One region of the Frankia sp. CcCS3 genome, then DNA from elsewhere that is predicted to be linked to it. Evidence: riboswitches for the same ligand, from Rfam matches in the RefSeq annotation. Region 1 holds a riboswitch; the other holds the start of a gene.
What was found. Region 1 has a riboswitch for thiamine pyrophosphate ahead of thiC (phosphomethylpyrimidine synthase ThiC). Riboswitches for the same ligand answer to the same signal wherever they lie in the genome.
Positions count from the first base shown of each region.

Region 2: it holds a riboswitch for thiamine pyrophosphate, as region 1 does, so the genes downstream of both, AC08OQ_RS16445 (thiazole synthase) here and thiC (phosphomethylpyrimidine synthase ThiC) in region 1, are expected to answer to the same signal.

Region 1 is NZ_CDWRCL010000183.1:111-7,698, reverse strand. Features, by position in the region: gene AC08OQ_RS14935 (ABC transporter substrate-binding protein) at 1-918, opposite strand, end outside; gene AC08OQ_RS14930 (branched-chain amino acid ABC transporter permease) at 1,063-3,141, shown strand; gene AC08OQ_RS14925 (ATP-binding cassette domain-containing protein) at 3,138-4,664, shown strand; TPP riboswitch at 4,809-4,916, shown strand; gene thiC (phosphomethylpyrimidine synthase ThiC) at 4,907-6,748, shown strand; gene AC08OQ_RS14915 (CGNR zinc finger domain-containing protein) at 6,943-7,563, shown strand.
Region 2 is NZ_CDWRCL010000226.1:383-6,639, forward strand. Features, by position in the region: partial or broken gene AC08OQ_RS16425 (hypothetical protein) at 1-203, opposite strand, end outside; gene AC08OQ_RS16430 (PASTA domain-containing protein) at 381-857, opposite strand; gene AC08OQ_RS16435 (PASTA domain-containing protein) at 865-1,299, opposite strand; partial or broken gene AC08OQ_RS16440 (protein kinase domain-containing protein) at 1,742-2,407, opposite strand; TPP riboswitch at 2,724-2,837, shown strand; gene AC08OQ_RS16445 (thiazole synthase) at 2,833-3,858, shown strand; gene thiH (2-iminoacetate synthase ThiH) at 3,855-5,021, shown strand; gene AC08OQ_RS16455 (NAD(P)/FAD-dependent oxidoreductase) at 5,061-6,257, shown strand, end outside.

The sequences.
Region 1 (7,588 bases):
CGCCGTGTCGGCGTCACCATCGCTCGTCCCGACCGGCAGGTAGCTGGAAGCGAAGTAGAGGTTGTCGGTCCGGCCGCTGGCCGCGCGCGGCACCGCGGGGGTGGTGCAGGGACCGATGAAGTAGATGTCGCTGCGGATGTTCAGCGCCGCCGCGGCCTGGACGATCCGGGTGCACGTCGCTGCCTGGAACACCACGATGATCGCGTCTGGCTTGCCCGCCGCGACCTGGGTCAGGGCTGGCGCGAAGTCCGCCGCGTCGGATTTCTCTGGCACCAGTTTGATATCGGACACACCTTTATGGCGCAGGATGTTCTGTGATCCCTGGATAGCGGCGGACAGCAGGCCGGGCAGGTCGAGGTACAGCGCGTGCACGCTGCGCACATGCCGGATGTTCGTCAGATAGTCGGTGAGGCCGAGCAGCTCGCTGAGCGAACCGCCGGAAAACGCGAAGGCGTTGTGTGAGCCGAGTTCTCCGCTCAGCTGAGGAGAGCCGGTGACGTACGGGATGTGGGCGGTCTCGTATATCGGCATCGCCGCCTCCGCGCCGAAATCGATCCCGCCGACCACCGCGAGTGGTTTCGTGGCGACAAGCCGGTTGGCGCAGTTCTGGGAAGACTCCGGCGAGCCGTCGGTTGCGCAACTGATCAGCCGGAGCGGCCGACCGTCGAGCCCGCCCAGAGAGGTGTTGGCGTAGTCCACGGCGGCCTGAGCGGCCTTCCGGGTCTCCGGGTATGACCCGACAGTGCTGTTCTCAACCGTTACGAAGCCGACAGTGACCGGAGGCCCGGTCAGGCGGCTCGCCGCCGCGCTGCCACCGGCAGCTGCGCCGGACGAGCCACCGCGCTGACTCGTGCACCCGACGACGACAACGGACAAGGCTACGGAGAACGCGAGGAGGATGCGGGAGGCTTGTCTCACGGCTCGTGAAGCTACACTTCTGTCGTCCAGTTCTGGGGGCTTGACCGTCGACCGGCCGGACGGGGACTGTTGTGTGACCATGCGTCCGGTCTTCATCGCAGTTCGGATCTCTCTATCTGTAATAGATGCGTCTACGGGGGCCCGGTGACAACGTATATAGCAGCATTGCTGCTCGGCCTTGGCCCGGGGGCCGTGTACGCGGCGCTCGGGCTGGGGCTCGTGCTCACCTACCGCGCGTCCGGCGTGGTCAACATCGCCCATGGGGCGTTCGCTATGTACGTCACCTATCAGTACGCAGAACTACGGGAGGTCGGGGACCTCGTACTGCCCGTCGTCGGGATGTCGCCAAGAATTCATCTCACCGACACGCCCACCTTCGGGCTAGCCCTGTCAGTATCCCTCGCAATGGCGGCAATCCTAGCGATGGTATCCTATCTGGCTATTTTTCGGCCCTTGCGGCGTGCCCAGCCGCTGATGACGGTCGTGGCTGCGGTCGGCCTCACGATCGCGCTGCAGGCCGTCGCCGTGCTCCAGTTCGGATCTGACAACAGGTTCCTTAGCCCGGTGCTGCCGCAGTCACCGCTGTCCCTGCTGGGCGTGACCGTGGCGAGCGACCGGCTGCTGCTCGCCGCGTCGGTCATCGTGGTCGCCGCCGGTCTGTGGGCGATGTCGCGCTGGACGTTGTTCGGCCTGGCTACCCGCGCCGTCGCCGAGGATGAGCAGACCACCGCGCTTCTCGGTCGGCGGCCCGGGTGGATCGCCGCCGTCAACTGGGTCATTGCGGCCGTGCTCGCCGCTCTCGCCGGGATCCTCGTGGCGCCGATCAGTGCGCTGAATCCGACGAGCTACTCGCTGTTCGTCGTTCCCGCGCTCGCCGCCGCTCTGCTCGGTGGCCTGTCCTCGTTCGGTCTGACCGTCGTCGGAGCTCTCGGCCTCGGCATGACCCAGGCTGTCCTGATCCCGCTGCAACAGGACGTCTCCTGGTTGAACCAGCCGGGACTGCGCGCGCTGCTTCCGATGCTTCTGGTCATCGCGGTGGCGAGCCGGCGCGGGGACCTGATTCCCGGTCGCGCCGCGGGCGTCGCCGTGTCGGCTCCGATGCCGGTGGTCGAACCGCCGGAGTCTCCCCTGCGCCACCTCGCAATCGGTGTGCCGTTCGGGGTGGTCGCGATCCTCGTGCTGACCGGCCCCTACCGGCTCGGCCTCGAACGCAGCCTCGCTGGCGCCGTGGTGTGTCTGTCGTTCGTCGTGTTGACCGGGTACGTCGGACAGCTCTCGTTGGCGCAGATGACCCTCGCCGGTGTCGCCGGCTTCCTGTTGGCCAGACTCCAGGGTGAGCTGGGCGTGCCGTTCCCGATCGCACCCCTGCTCGCCACGAGTGCCGCCGCTGTGGCGGGCCTGCTGCTGGGGGTGCTGTCACGGCGGCTGCGTGGAATCGACCTGGCGTTGATCACTCTGATCGCCGGCGTCGCGATCCAGGAGGTGGTGTTCGGAAACCCGCTGGTCACCGGCGGGTTGGCCGGGTCGGTAGTACCGAATCCGAAGATCTTCGGCCTCGATCTCGGGCTCGCCGGTGCCGGGTTCCCTCGGCCGGAGTACGGGCTGCTGGCGTTGGCCGTGCTCGCCGCGTGCTGCTACGGGGTCGCCCGGCTGCGCACCGCGGACCTGGGCCGGCGCATGCTGGCCGTGCGCGCGAACGAACGGGCCGCTGCCGCAGCCGGGATCGACGTCCGTCGTACGAAGGTACTCGCCTTCACTCTCTCCGCCGCGATCGCCGGTCTCGGCGGTTGCCTCATCGGCTACGGTCAGGGACGTCTGTCCTTCGACTCGTTCGGCGTCACGGCCTCGCTGTTCTTCCTGGCGATCGCGGCCGCCGGTGGGGTGACGAGCGTCGGCGGAGCGTTGCTGGGCGGTCTGCTGGTGCCGGGCGGAATCGTGTTCATCGTGCTGGACCAGGTTGCCGGGCTCGGCAAGTACCAGTCCGTGCTGTGCGGGATCGCCGTCGTGGTGCTGGCGGTGCTACGTCCGGCCGGGCTCGCGTACCGACCGCATCGGACGGCTCGCGCCGATCATCAGAGCCGCGTGGATCGGTCGGGTGGCACGCATCGGACCGGTTCTGGGCAGCGAACGCGTCGAGGAGATCACGTGCGACACCCGCAGCCGCCGGACCAGGGCCGGCCGAGCCTGACCCCGCATCCGGTCAACCCGGGCGGAGCCCCGTGACGGCGTTGCTGGCGGTCGACATGCTCGCCGCCGACCAGGGCCGTACGCGCATCCTCGAGGATGTCTCCTTCACCCTGTCGGCCGGCACCATCACCGGGCTCATCGGACCCAACGGAGCCGGAAAGACGACGTTGATCGACGCCCTCACCGGGTTTGCGTCGATCAGCGCGGGCACCGTCACGCTGGACGGTGCCGTGCTCGTCGGACTGCCGGCGCATGAGCGGCTGCGGTTGGGGCTCGCCCGCACCTTCCAGGCGCTGGAACTCTTCGACAGCCTGGAGGTCGGGGAGAACCTGGCCGTCGTCACGCCCCGGGCACCCGGACCCGCGGACGGGCCAGATCCGGCCCGGTCACTCGGGCTCGCCACGATCGCCGACCGCCTGCCGTCGACGCTCTCCTACGACGAGTGGTCCTCGGTGGCTCTCGGCCGCGCCCTCGTCGCCGGGCCGAAGGTCCTGCTGCTGGACGAACCGGCCGCGGGTCTCGACCCGGCCGCCCGCCGGACGCTCGCCGACCGGCTGCGCCGCATCGCCGCCGACGGCATCGCCGTGCTGCTCGTCGACCACGATGTGAAGCTCGTCTTCGACGTATGCGACCACGTCCTCGTCCTGGACGGGGGCCGCGTCGTCGCGCGCGGTCGGCCTGCCGAGGTGCGCGCCGATCCGGCGGTCCGCGCCGCCTATCTGGGCGGTGGTGAGCCGGACGGCGGCGACCGCGCCGGGCCTGCCCCGGCCTCTGCCTCCGGGTCCATGCCTGGCTCCACCCCGGCGCCGGCCCCCGGTCGAGGCGGGGGCGATCTGCTCGTGCTCGACCGGGTCACAAGCGGATACGACGGAGTTCCGGTGCTCCGGGACGTGTCGCTCACCGTCGGTGCCGGGGAGATCGTGGCGCTGCTCGGAGCGAACGGCGCGGGCAAGACGACGCTGATCCGCACGGCGGCGGGGCTGCTGACGCCGTCGAGGGGGCGGGTCAAGGTCCTCGATGACCGGTCGCGCCGGGCCGCGCCGAGCACACTCGCCCGCCGGGGGATGGCGGTCGTACCGCAGGGACGAGGGTCACTCGGGCGGTTGACCGTCCGCGAGAACCTGCGCCTGGCGGCCGGCCGGCGCTCATCCGGCGAGATCGGGCCGGTGTTGGACTGGTTCCCGGTGCTGCGCGGCCTGCTCGACCGGTCGGCCGGAGAACTGTCCGGGGGTGAGCGGCAACGGCTCGCGTTGGCTGTCGCTCTGGTGCGCAGACCGCGTCTGCTGCTGGTGGACGAGCTGTCGTTCGGCCTGGCACCCGGGGTCGCGCCGCAGCTGCTCGCCCTGCTGCGCACGATCGCCCTCGAGACGTCGACCGGCGTGCTGCTGGTCGAGCAGTTCGTCTCGCTCGCGTTGCAGGTGGCCGACCGTGGCTACGTTCTCGACCGGGGCCGGATCGCGCTGTCGGCGAGCGCGGCGGATCTCGTCGCGCGTCCCGAGCTCATCGAGACGGCCTACCTGGGCGGGAGTTCCGGGCCGGCGGTGGCCCCGGACCGCTGAGCTGGTCCGGCGTTCCCCGCCACGCGGAGAAACCGGGGTCCGGCGGAACAGGGCTCTCACGTCGCCCGATGGTGTGGGGCATGCGTCGGATGAACCGGAAGGGGTGGCGAGCGGGCCGGCGGTGTCTTACTGTCGACAAGCGTCGAAGTTGATCGCGGGAGCTCCGCCAAGGGGCTGAGAGGGCGGCTGGGGCCGCCGACCGCAGGAACCTGTCCGGGTAATGCCGGCGTAGGGAGTCTTACATGGTGTCGCGCACCGACCGTTCGTCCTCCTCTGTCTCGTCCTCCTCCTCGTCCATCTCGGCCGCGGCGATGACGGCGGTCTCGACGGGTCCGCTGACGGGCAGCCGCAAGACCTGGCTGGTCGGTGCGGATCCCGATCTGCGGGTGCCGATGCGGGAGATCGTGCTGACCACGGGTGACACCGTCGTGGTGTACGACACCTCCGGTCCATATACCGATCCGGGGGTGACCATCGACGTGCGCCGGGGTCTGCCGGCGACGCGGGACAGCTGGATCGCCCAGCGTGGCGACACCGCGCCGGATGAGCAGCGGACCGTTCCCGGGACCGGGGCGCCCGGTTCTGGGACGCCCGGTCTTGGCGGGACGGATCTCGGCGGGCAGGTGCGAGTGCCCCGTCGGGCGGTGCCGGGACGGCCTTCCGTAACCCAGCTGGGCTACGCCCGCCGCGGTCAGATCACTCGGGAGATGGAGTTCGTCGCCCTGCGGGAGGGTCTTCCCGTCGAGACGGTGCGGGCGGAGATCGCCGCGGGGCGGGCCGTGCTGCCGGCGAACGTGAACCATCCCGAGTCCGAGCCGATGGCGATCGGCCGTGCGTTTCTCGTGAAGATCAATGCGAACCTCGGCAACTCGGCCGTTACCTCCTCAATCGAGGAAGAGGTCGAGAAGATGGTGTGGGCGACCCGCTGGGGCGCGGACACCGTGATGGACCTCTCGACCGGGTCGGACATCGCCCTGACCCGTGAGTGGATCATCCGCAACGCGCCGGTGCCGGTCGGGACCGTGCCGATCTACCAGGCGTTGGAGAAGGTCGGTGGCCGGCCGGAGAAGCTGTCCTGGGAGGTCTACCGGGACACCGTGATCGAGCAGCGCGAGCAGGGTGTGGACTACATGACGGTCCACGCGGGGGTGCTGCTGCGCTACGTGCCGCTGACCGCGCGGCGCAGGACCGGGATCGTCTCGCGCGGCGGCTCGATTCTGGCCTCCTGGTGCCTGGCCCATCACGAGGAGAACTTCCTCTACACCCACTTCGCCGAGCTGTGCGAGATCTTCGCCGCGTACGACGTCACGTTCTCCCTGGGCGACGGCCTGCGGCCCGGGTCCATCGCGGACGCGAACGATGAGGCACAGCTCGCCGAGCTCGCCACCCTGGGCGAGTTGACGCAGGTGGCGTGGGAGCACGACGTCCAGGTGATGATCGAGGGCCCCGGGCACGCGCCCATGAACAAGATCGAGGAGAACGTGCAGCTGCAGCGGGAGCTGTGCCACGACGCGCCGTTCTACACCCTCGGGCCGCTGACCACCGACATCGCCCCCGGCTACGATCACATCACCTCCGCGATCGGGGCGGCGATGATCGGATGGGCCGGTACCGCCATGCTCTGTTACGTCACCCCGAAGGAGCATCTCGGCTTGCCTGACCGGGACGACGTCAAGGCCGGCGTCATCGCCTACAAGATCGCCGCGCACGCCGCCGACCTCGCCAAGGGTCATCCCGGCGCGCAGGCCTGGGATGACGCCCTGTCGGACGCCCGGTTCGAATTCCGCTGGGCTGACCAATTCCACCTCGCGCTCGACCCCGACACCGCACGCGCGTTCCACGACGAGACGCTGCCGGCCCCGGCCGCGAAGTCGGCGCACTTCTGTTCGATGTGCGGCCCGCACTTCTGCTCGATGAAGATTTCCCACCAGGTGCGGGCACACGCGGGCGGGGACGGGCTGGACCCGGCCGGGCATGGCGCGGGCCCGGCCGGCGACGAGGCGGTCACCGCCGGCCTGCGGGAGAAGGCCGCCGAGTTCAACGCCGCCGGCAATCGGATCTACCTTCCGGTGGCCAACTCCTGACCGACCGTCCCGACGGGCTCCTGCCGGTCAGCGGCGGGCCCCGTCGGGCGCAGCGGGCGCAGTGGTCCAGTGGTCCAGTGGTCCATAAAAGATATCTAAAAAAGATAGCTAAGACGATTACTTTGGCGGGGGAGTAACCTCTCAAGAGGAAGTGGAGTGGTTATTTGGGCGATCGGCTCGAGGGGAGGTCTCCGATGAACCCGGACGTGCTGATCGGGTTGGGCGATCATCCGGTGCTGGACTTCGTCAACAGCCTCGCCTTCTCGGCGGACGGCCCGATCGAGTTGATCGCCGATGGGCGGAGCTACCTGCGCTGGCTCCAGCTCGCGGGGCTTGTCGGCACGGCCGAACGAGAGGCGCTGCCTGCTCGGTTCGGGCCCGAGGAGCTCGACCGCATCGCCGTCGCCGCGGTCGAGCTCCGGGAGTGGCTGCGGCCGCTTATCGGCGCCTGGGCGGGCGGCAGCTCCACCGTGCCGGACGAACCCACGCTGTCGCGACTGAATGGGCTGTTGGCCACCGACCATCGGTACGCGCGGCTTACCCGCGTCGGCGGTACCCCCGCGATCGTCGAAAGCGGGACGTGGGCATCCGCCGAGGTCCTCCTCGCCTTGCCGGCGCGGGCCGCCGCGGACCTGTTCGCGCATGGCAACCGGTCGCTCGTCCGCAACTGCGACGGCCCGACCTGCACGCTGTGGTTCTATGACCGCGCCAAGGCCCACCAGCGTCGCTGGTGCAGCATGGCCATCTGCGGCAACCGGGCCAAGGCGCGGGCGCACCGGCCCGCCTCACCACTGGACGCGCTCCTGGCGCCTTAGCCGCGGAAGGTTCTGCGGTAGGCGT
Region 2 (6,257 bases), on a different contig from region 1:
GGATCGCACGCCGGGGAGCCGGTGACGGTGGCGAACAGCTGTCCGCGCAGGGCGGCGCGCCGTGCCGGATGCAGCCGCGGCGACGGCAGGTCCCGGAGGGCCGCCACCGTGTCGATCAGCCGCACGTCGGTCTCGTCGTGCGAGGGGCGCTGTCCGTCCAGCAGGTCGGCGACCCGCTCAGCCCCCCGCCCACCGCCGGCCATGCCCCGCCACCACGACCCCCGCCACCACTGAGACGTCGGCCGCCGCGAGCCGGCGGGCCACCGGCCACGACCACGCGCTGCCTTCACGCCGTCGTCCCCCCGGGGAACCGGTCGCGGATCTCTCGCCCGCCGCACGATTCGTCGCACAATGTGATCAACCTGGTGGGGGATGGCGGCTCAGTCGAGGGGGTCCCACGTTGTGTTGACGTGCACGGTACTTCCTTTTTCGATTTTGGCCCCGGCCTGGGCGGACTGCGACGTCACCCGGTCGCCCGGCCCGCCGATCCAGCCGATACGGTCGATCTTCAACCCCCGGCGCCGCAGGATGTTCTCGGCTTCCCGGTAGCTCTTCCCGACCACGTTCGGCACGGGGACCTGGATCCCGCTGCCGTCGCCCCCGGAACCGTCGTCGTCGTCGAACCTGCCGGCCTCGGCCACGGTGAGGGTGACGGTGCCGCCGGGTGAGATCGGCTGCCCCACGTCGGGAGAGACCCCGAAGACCTGACCGGGCTGCACGGCGTCGTTCACGGCACCGATACGCTGCACCACGAGGCCGATGTTCAGGCCGACGAGCTCGGCCCTGGCCTCCTCGAACGACTTGCCGATGATGTCGGCCGGCACCGGCTTCGCCGCGGGGCCCGTCGAAGTGATCACGACGACCTTAGTCCTTCGGCTTGAGTGCGGTGCCGGCCCCGGGGTTCGTACCGATCACATGGCCCGCCGGCACCGTGTCACTGGACTGTGGGCTCAGGCCGCCGAGGGTCAGGTTCACTTCGGCCAGCCGGGCCTTGGCCTGGGCCTCGGTGAGGTTCGCCAGGTCCGGCACGCGCACCGTCGCGGGCCCGGAGCTCAGCCGCAGGGTGATGAGCGCGCCCTTGTTGACCTTCGACCCGTCCTGGGGATCCTGCTGGGAGACGTGGCCGACCGGCACCGTGGCGCTGGTGACCGGGTCGAGGTAGGTGAACTGGAAGCCGGCGTCGCGCAGCATCTTCTCGGCGTCGGATCTGCTCAGGTTTGTCAGCAGCGGGACCTCGGTCCCTCCGCCGGACAGGGAACGGAACGCGAGGATCCCGAGCAGCAGGACCAGGACGGCCACGCCACCGACGACGACCGGGATGAGCCCCCGGGAGCGTGGCGATGCGGCGGCTCGTCGCTGCCCGCGCCCGCCACCACCCCCCGAGATAGGCCGTGGCGGTCGGGGAGGGCGGGGAGGCGGATCGATAGAGCGCGCCGGTGCCTGGCTGGCCCGGCCCGGCACCGGCGAACGCGCGCTCCGCGGCGGCCCCCGCCCCGGCGCCCTGGGAGTCGTCGTAGTCCTCGGCCTGGAATGGCTGGGTGTACCCGGGATCCCGAGCCCCTGGAGGCCGCTCGGCCAACCCGATCCGTTCGATCTCGCCGGTGAACCCGCTCGGGTAGGCGTCCTGCGGGGGCAGGAACGGCTCGATGCGCCGCAGCTCCGCCAGCAGCGCCGCACCATCGGCCGGCCGGCGCGCCGGGTCGCGGGCGGTGGCCCGGAGAACAAGACCGTCCAGCTCGGCGGGAATGCCCTCGATCATGGTGGACGGCGCCGGCACGTCGCCGTGGACGGACTGGTAGGCCACCGACATCGGGGTGGCGCCGCTGTGCGGGAGCTGCCCGGTCAGGGATTCGAAGAGCACCACACCGGCGGCGTAGACGTCGCTGCGGGTGTCGGCGACGCCGTGGGTGACCTGCTCAGGGGCGAGGTACCCGACAGTGCCCATCACCACTCCGCCGGTGAGTGCCTGGGTGGGCTGGCTCACCGGACGGGCGAGGCCGAAGTCCGCGACCTTCACTTGGCCGTCGTCACCGAGCAGGATGTTCTCGGGCTTGATGTCGCGGTGGATGATGCCGGCGGCATGCGCGGCGCCGAGGGCTTCGATCACGGGCTCGATGATCTCGATGGCCTCGGCGACCGGGAGCCGGCCCTGGGCACCCAGGTGCTGGCGCAGCGACCGGCCGCGCACCAGCTCCATCACCAGGTAGTTGACCAGGCCGGCGGGGATGTGGTCGGAGCCCTGGTCGAGGACGGAGACGACGCGCGGGGTGTTGAGCCGCGCCACGGCCTTGGCCTCGCGATGGAAACGGGTGACGAACTCCGGGTCGTGATTGAGAGTGGGATGCATGACCTTGAGGGCAACGAGCCGGTCCAGCCGGTTGTCGTGCGCGACGTACACCGTCGCCATCCCGCCGACGGCGAGCCGTTCCTGCGCCGTGTAGCGGCCGTCGAGAAGCCGACCTATGACGGGGTCGGCCACGGTGGCATCCACGAGGGAGAGTTTACGATCGTTGCCGAAGGATGCCGCTACCGGAGCCCCGCGAGGTTAACCCGGATACGCCGTTCGAGCGAGAAGTACCTCGTCGCGCAGCATGGTGTCTACCGGATGAAACCCGGATGCCCACATTGAATCGGCTCCCGAGGTCGAGATGATCGTCGACGGGCGCAGATCGGCGTCGCGGCGGGACACCCGAAGCCGCGGCCAGGGAGCAGCGGTTACACTGTCGATTGCTCCGGGGAGCCCGCGGACGTGGGCTGAGAGGCCGGCCAGTATCCCGTCGGCGACCCGTATACCCGATCGCGGTCATGCGCGCGTGGGGAGGATGAAAGATCGTGCCGCAGCACCCACTACGTCCTGCCGGCTCCCGTCCCGGTGATTCTCCTCCCGATGGTTCCTGTCTCGGCGGCCTCGCCGGTGAAGGTGCCTCCTCCGGTGGCGACGCCGACGCCGACGCCGACGGCGGGGGTGGGGGCGGTGGTGAGGCCGGGCACGGTGCCGCGGGGGCGGACGATCTCGTCATCGCCGGGCGGTCCTACGGCAGCCGGCTGCTGATCGGCACCGGGAAGTTCGCGAGTCACCAGGTGATGCGGGACAGCCTCGTCGCCTCCGGTGCCACTATCGTCACCGTGGCGCTGCGCCGGGTCGACATCGGCCGGATCGGTGACGGCGACATTCTCGACTTCATCCCGCGGTCGATGACCCTGCTGCCCAACACCTCGGGAGCGGTGGACGCGGCCGAGGCGCTGCGGCTGGCCCGCTTCGGGCGGGCGGCGACGGGCACCGGTCTGGTCAAGCTGGAGGTCACCCCGGATCCGCGCACCCTGGCGCCGGATCCGGTGGAGACCCTGCGCGCCGCCGAGCTCATGGTGGCTGACGGCTTCACGGTTCTGCCCTATTGTTCGGCCGATCCGGTGCTGGCCCGCCGGCTGGAGGAGGTCGGCTGCGCCACCGTGATGCCGCTGGGCAGCTGGATCGGCTCGAACCGCGGGCTGCGCACCCGGGACGCGATCGAGGCAATCGTGGCGAGCGCCGGGGTGCCGGTGGTGGTGGACGCCGGGCTCGGGGTGCCCTCGGACGCGGCCGAGGCGATGGAGATCGGCGCGGCCGCGGTGCTGGTCAACACCGCCATCGCGGTGGCCGCCGATCCGGCGCGCATGGCGCGGGCCTTCGCGCTCGCCACCGCCGCCGGCCGGCTGGGTTTCCTGGCCGGCCGAGGGGCCGCCGGCCCGGCCACGGTGGCGTCCGCCTCCTCCCCGCTCACCGGGTTCCTCGGCGCCCACCCGTCACCCGCGTCGCCCGCGCCCTCGGCGTCCCCGGTACCCGTGCCGGCGGCGGTGGTGGGCGAGGCGTCCAGGTGAGCGCCCCGCCAGGGGAGTTCGCGCGCGAACTTGCCGGTCACGACCTGGCCGGGCTGTCCGCGATGTCGCGGCGGGCCACGTCCGCCGAGGTGGGCACGGTGCTGCGGCGGGTTCGGCCCGGATCCGGCGGGTCAGCCACTCCCCGGATCGGTCTCGCGGAGCTGGCGATCCTGCTCTCACCCGCGGCCACCGCCCGGTTGGAGGAGCTGGCGATTGCCGCCCGGGAGGCGACCCTGCTCCGGTTCGGTCGGGCGGTCCGGCTGTTCGCCCCGATGTACGTGTCGAACGCCTGCCTGTCGTCCTGCACCTACTGCGGCTTCGCCAAGGGCCTGCCGGTGGTGCGCCGCACGCTGGGTATCGAGGAGGTGGTAGTGGAGGGACGCCTGCTGGCCGACCGGGGGTTCCGTCATCTGCTGCTCGTCTCCGGCGAGCATCGCGTCGAGGTGTCGGCCGACTACCTCGTCGCGGTGGTCGAGCGGCTGCGGCCGATGTTCCCTTCGATCAGCATCGAGACCCAGACCTGGTCGGACGACACCTATGCCCGGCTGGTGCGTGCCGGGTTGGAGGGAGTCGTCCATTACCAGGAGACCTACGACCGGGCCCGCTACGCCGAGGTGCATGTCGCCGGCTGGAAGCGTGACTACGACCGGCGGCTGTCCTCGTTCGAACGGGCCGCGCGGGCCGGGGCGCGCCGGCTCGGGATCGGCGCGCTGCTCGGGCTCGCCCCGGACTGGCGCGCTGACGTGCTCGCGCTGGCCGCGCACGCATCCTTTCTCTCCCGTCGCTACTGGCGGACCGAGGTCTCGATCGCGCTGCCGCGCATCAAGCCGAGTGCCAGCGGGTTCCCGCCGGTCGTCGTCGTCGGCGACGCGGAGTTCGTCCAGGCGTACGCGGCCCTGCGCCTGTTCGAGCCGGACCTGGCGCTGTCGCTGTCGACCCGGGAGCCGGCGGTGCTGCGCGACGGGCTCGTCCGCATCGCCGTGACCACCATGAGCGCCGGTTCCTCCACCGAACCCGGCGGCTACACCACGCCCGGCACGGCCCAGGAACAGTTCTCGATCTCCGACGAGCGTTCGCCGGCACAGATCGCCGCGATGCTCGCCGAAACCGGGTACGAGCCGGTGTGGAAGGACGCCTTTCCGCTCGTCGACCCGGTGCGGTGACGGCGGCCCGGCGTCGCGGGTCATCGATAGTCTGCTCGAATGCAGCGAATAGTCGTCGTGGGCGCGGGAATGGCGGGGGGCCGGGCCGCCGCCGAGGTGCGCGCACGTGGTTTCGCGGGAGAGGTGATCCTGCTCGGGGCGGAGCCGCACCGGCCCTACGATCGTCCGCCCCTGTCCAAGGCCGTGCTCTCCGGCCGTATCGACGACACGACGTTGCCCTTCGACCTCGACGGGGTCGAGGTGTGCCTCGGGCGGCGGGCGACCGGCCTGCGACCGGGCACCGTGGAGACCGACACGGGGCCGCTGGACTACGACGGCCTGGTGCTGGCGACGGGAGCTGAGCCGGTAACCCTGCCGGGCGACGGCCCGCAGCGGGTCCTGCGTTCCATTGACGACGCCCGGCGCCTGCGTGACGCTCTGCGCCCCGGCGTCCGGCTCGTCATCGTCGGTGCCGGCTGGATCGGCGCGGAGGTCGCCACGGCGGCGGCAGCGATCGGTGCCGAGGTCACCGTCGTGGAGGCGGCCGCCTCGCCGCTGTTCGCCGCGCTCGGCGCGCAGGTGGGCCGGTGCACGATCGCGTGGTACGCCCGGGCCGGGGTCACCCTGCGCCTGGCTACGGCCGTGGAGCGGGTCACCCCCGACGGGCTGGTGCTGGCCGGCGGTGAGGAGCTGATCGCGGACGAGGTCGTCGTCGGCGTCGGGGTGCGGCCCGGTATCGCCTGGCTCCCCGGTTCCGGGCTCGCCCTCGACCGGGGAGTTGTGGTCGACGAGCATCTCGCCGCCCAGTGGGCCCATGGTGCCGACGATGCCGACGGCGACCCGCCGCCGGTGGTCGCGGTCGGTGACTGTGCCGCCTGGTGGTCGCGTCGCTACGGGCGGCGGCTGCGGGCCGAGCACTGGGACTGCGCCCAGCAGTCGCCCGCGGTCGCGGTCACCACGCTGCTCGGTGGGGAGGCCGTCTACGACCCGGTGCCCTACTTCTGGTCGGAACAGTTCGGCCGCATGGTGCAGTTCGCGGGACTGCCCTCGGCGGAGGCCGACCTGGTGTTCCGGGGCGATCCGGGCGTCGTCGTGCCGCCCGGCGGCGGGCGTCCGCCCGGCTGGTCGGCCGGGTGGTTCGCCCGGGACGGCCGTCTCGAAGCGCTGGTCACCGTGGGGCGCCCGATGGACATGGTCGCCGGTCGCCGGTTGATGGCGGCCGACGGTATCCCGGATCGGGAGCGTTTCGCCGATATC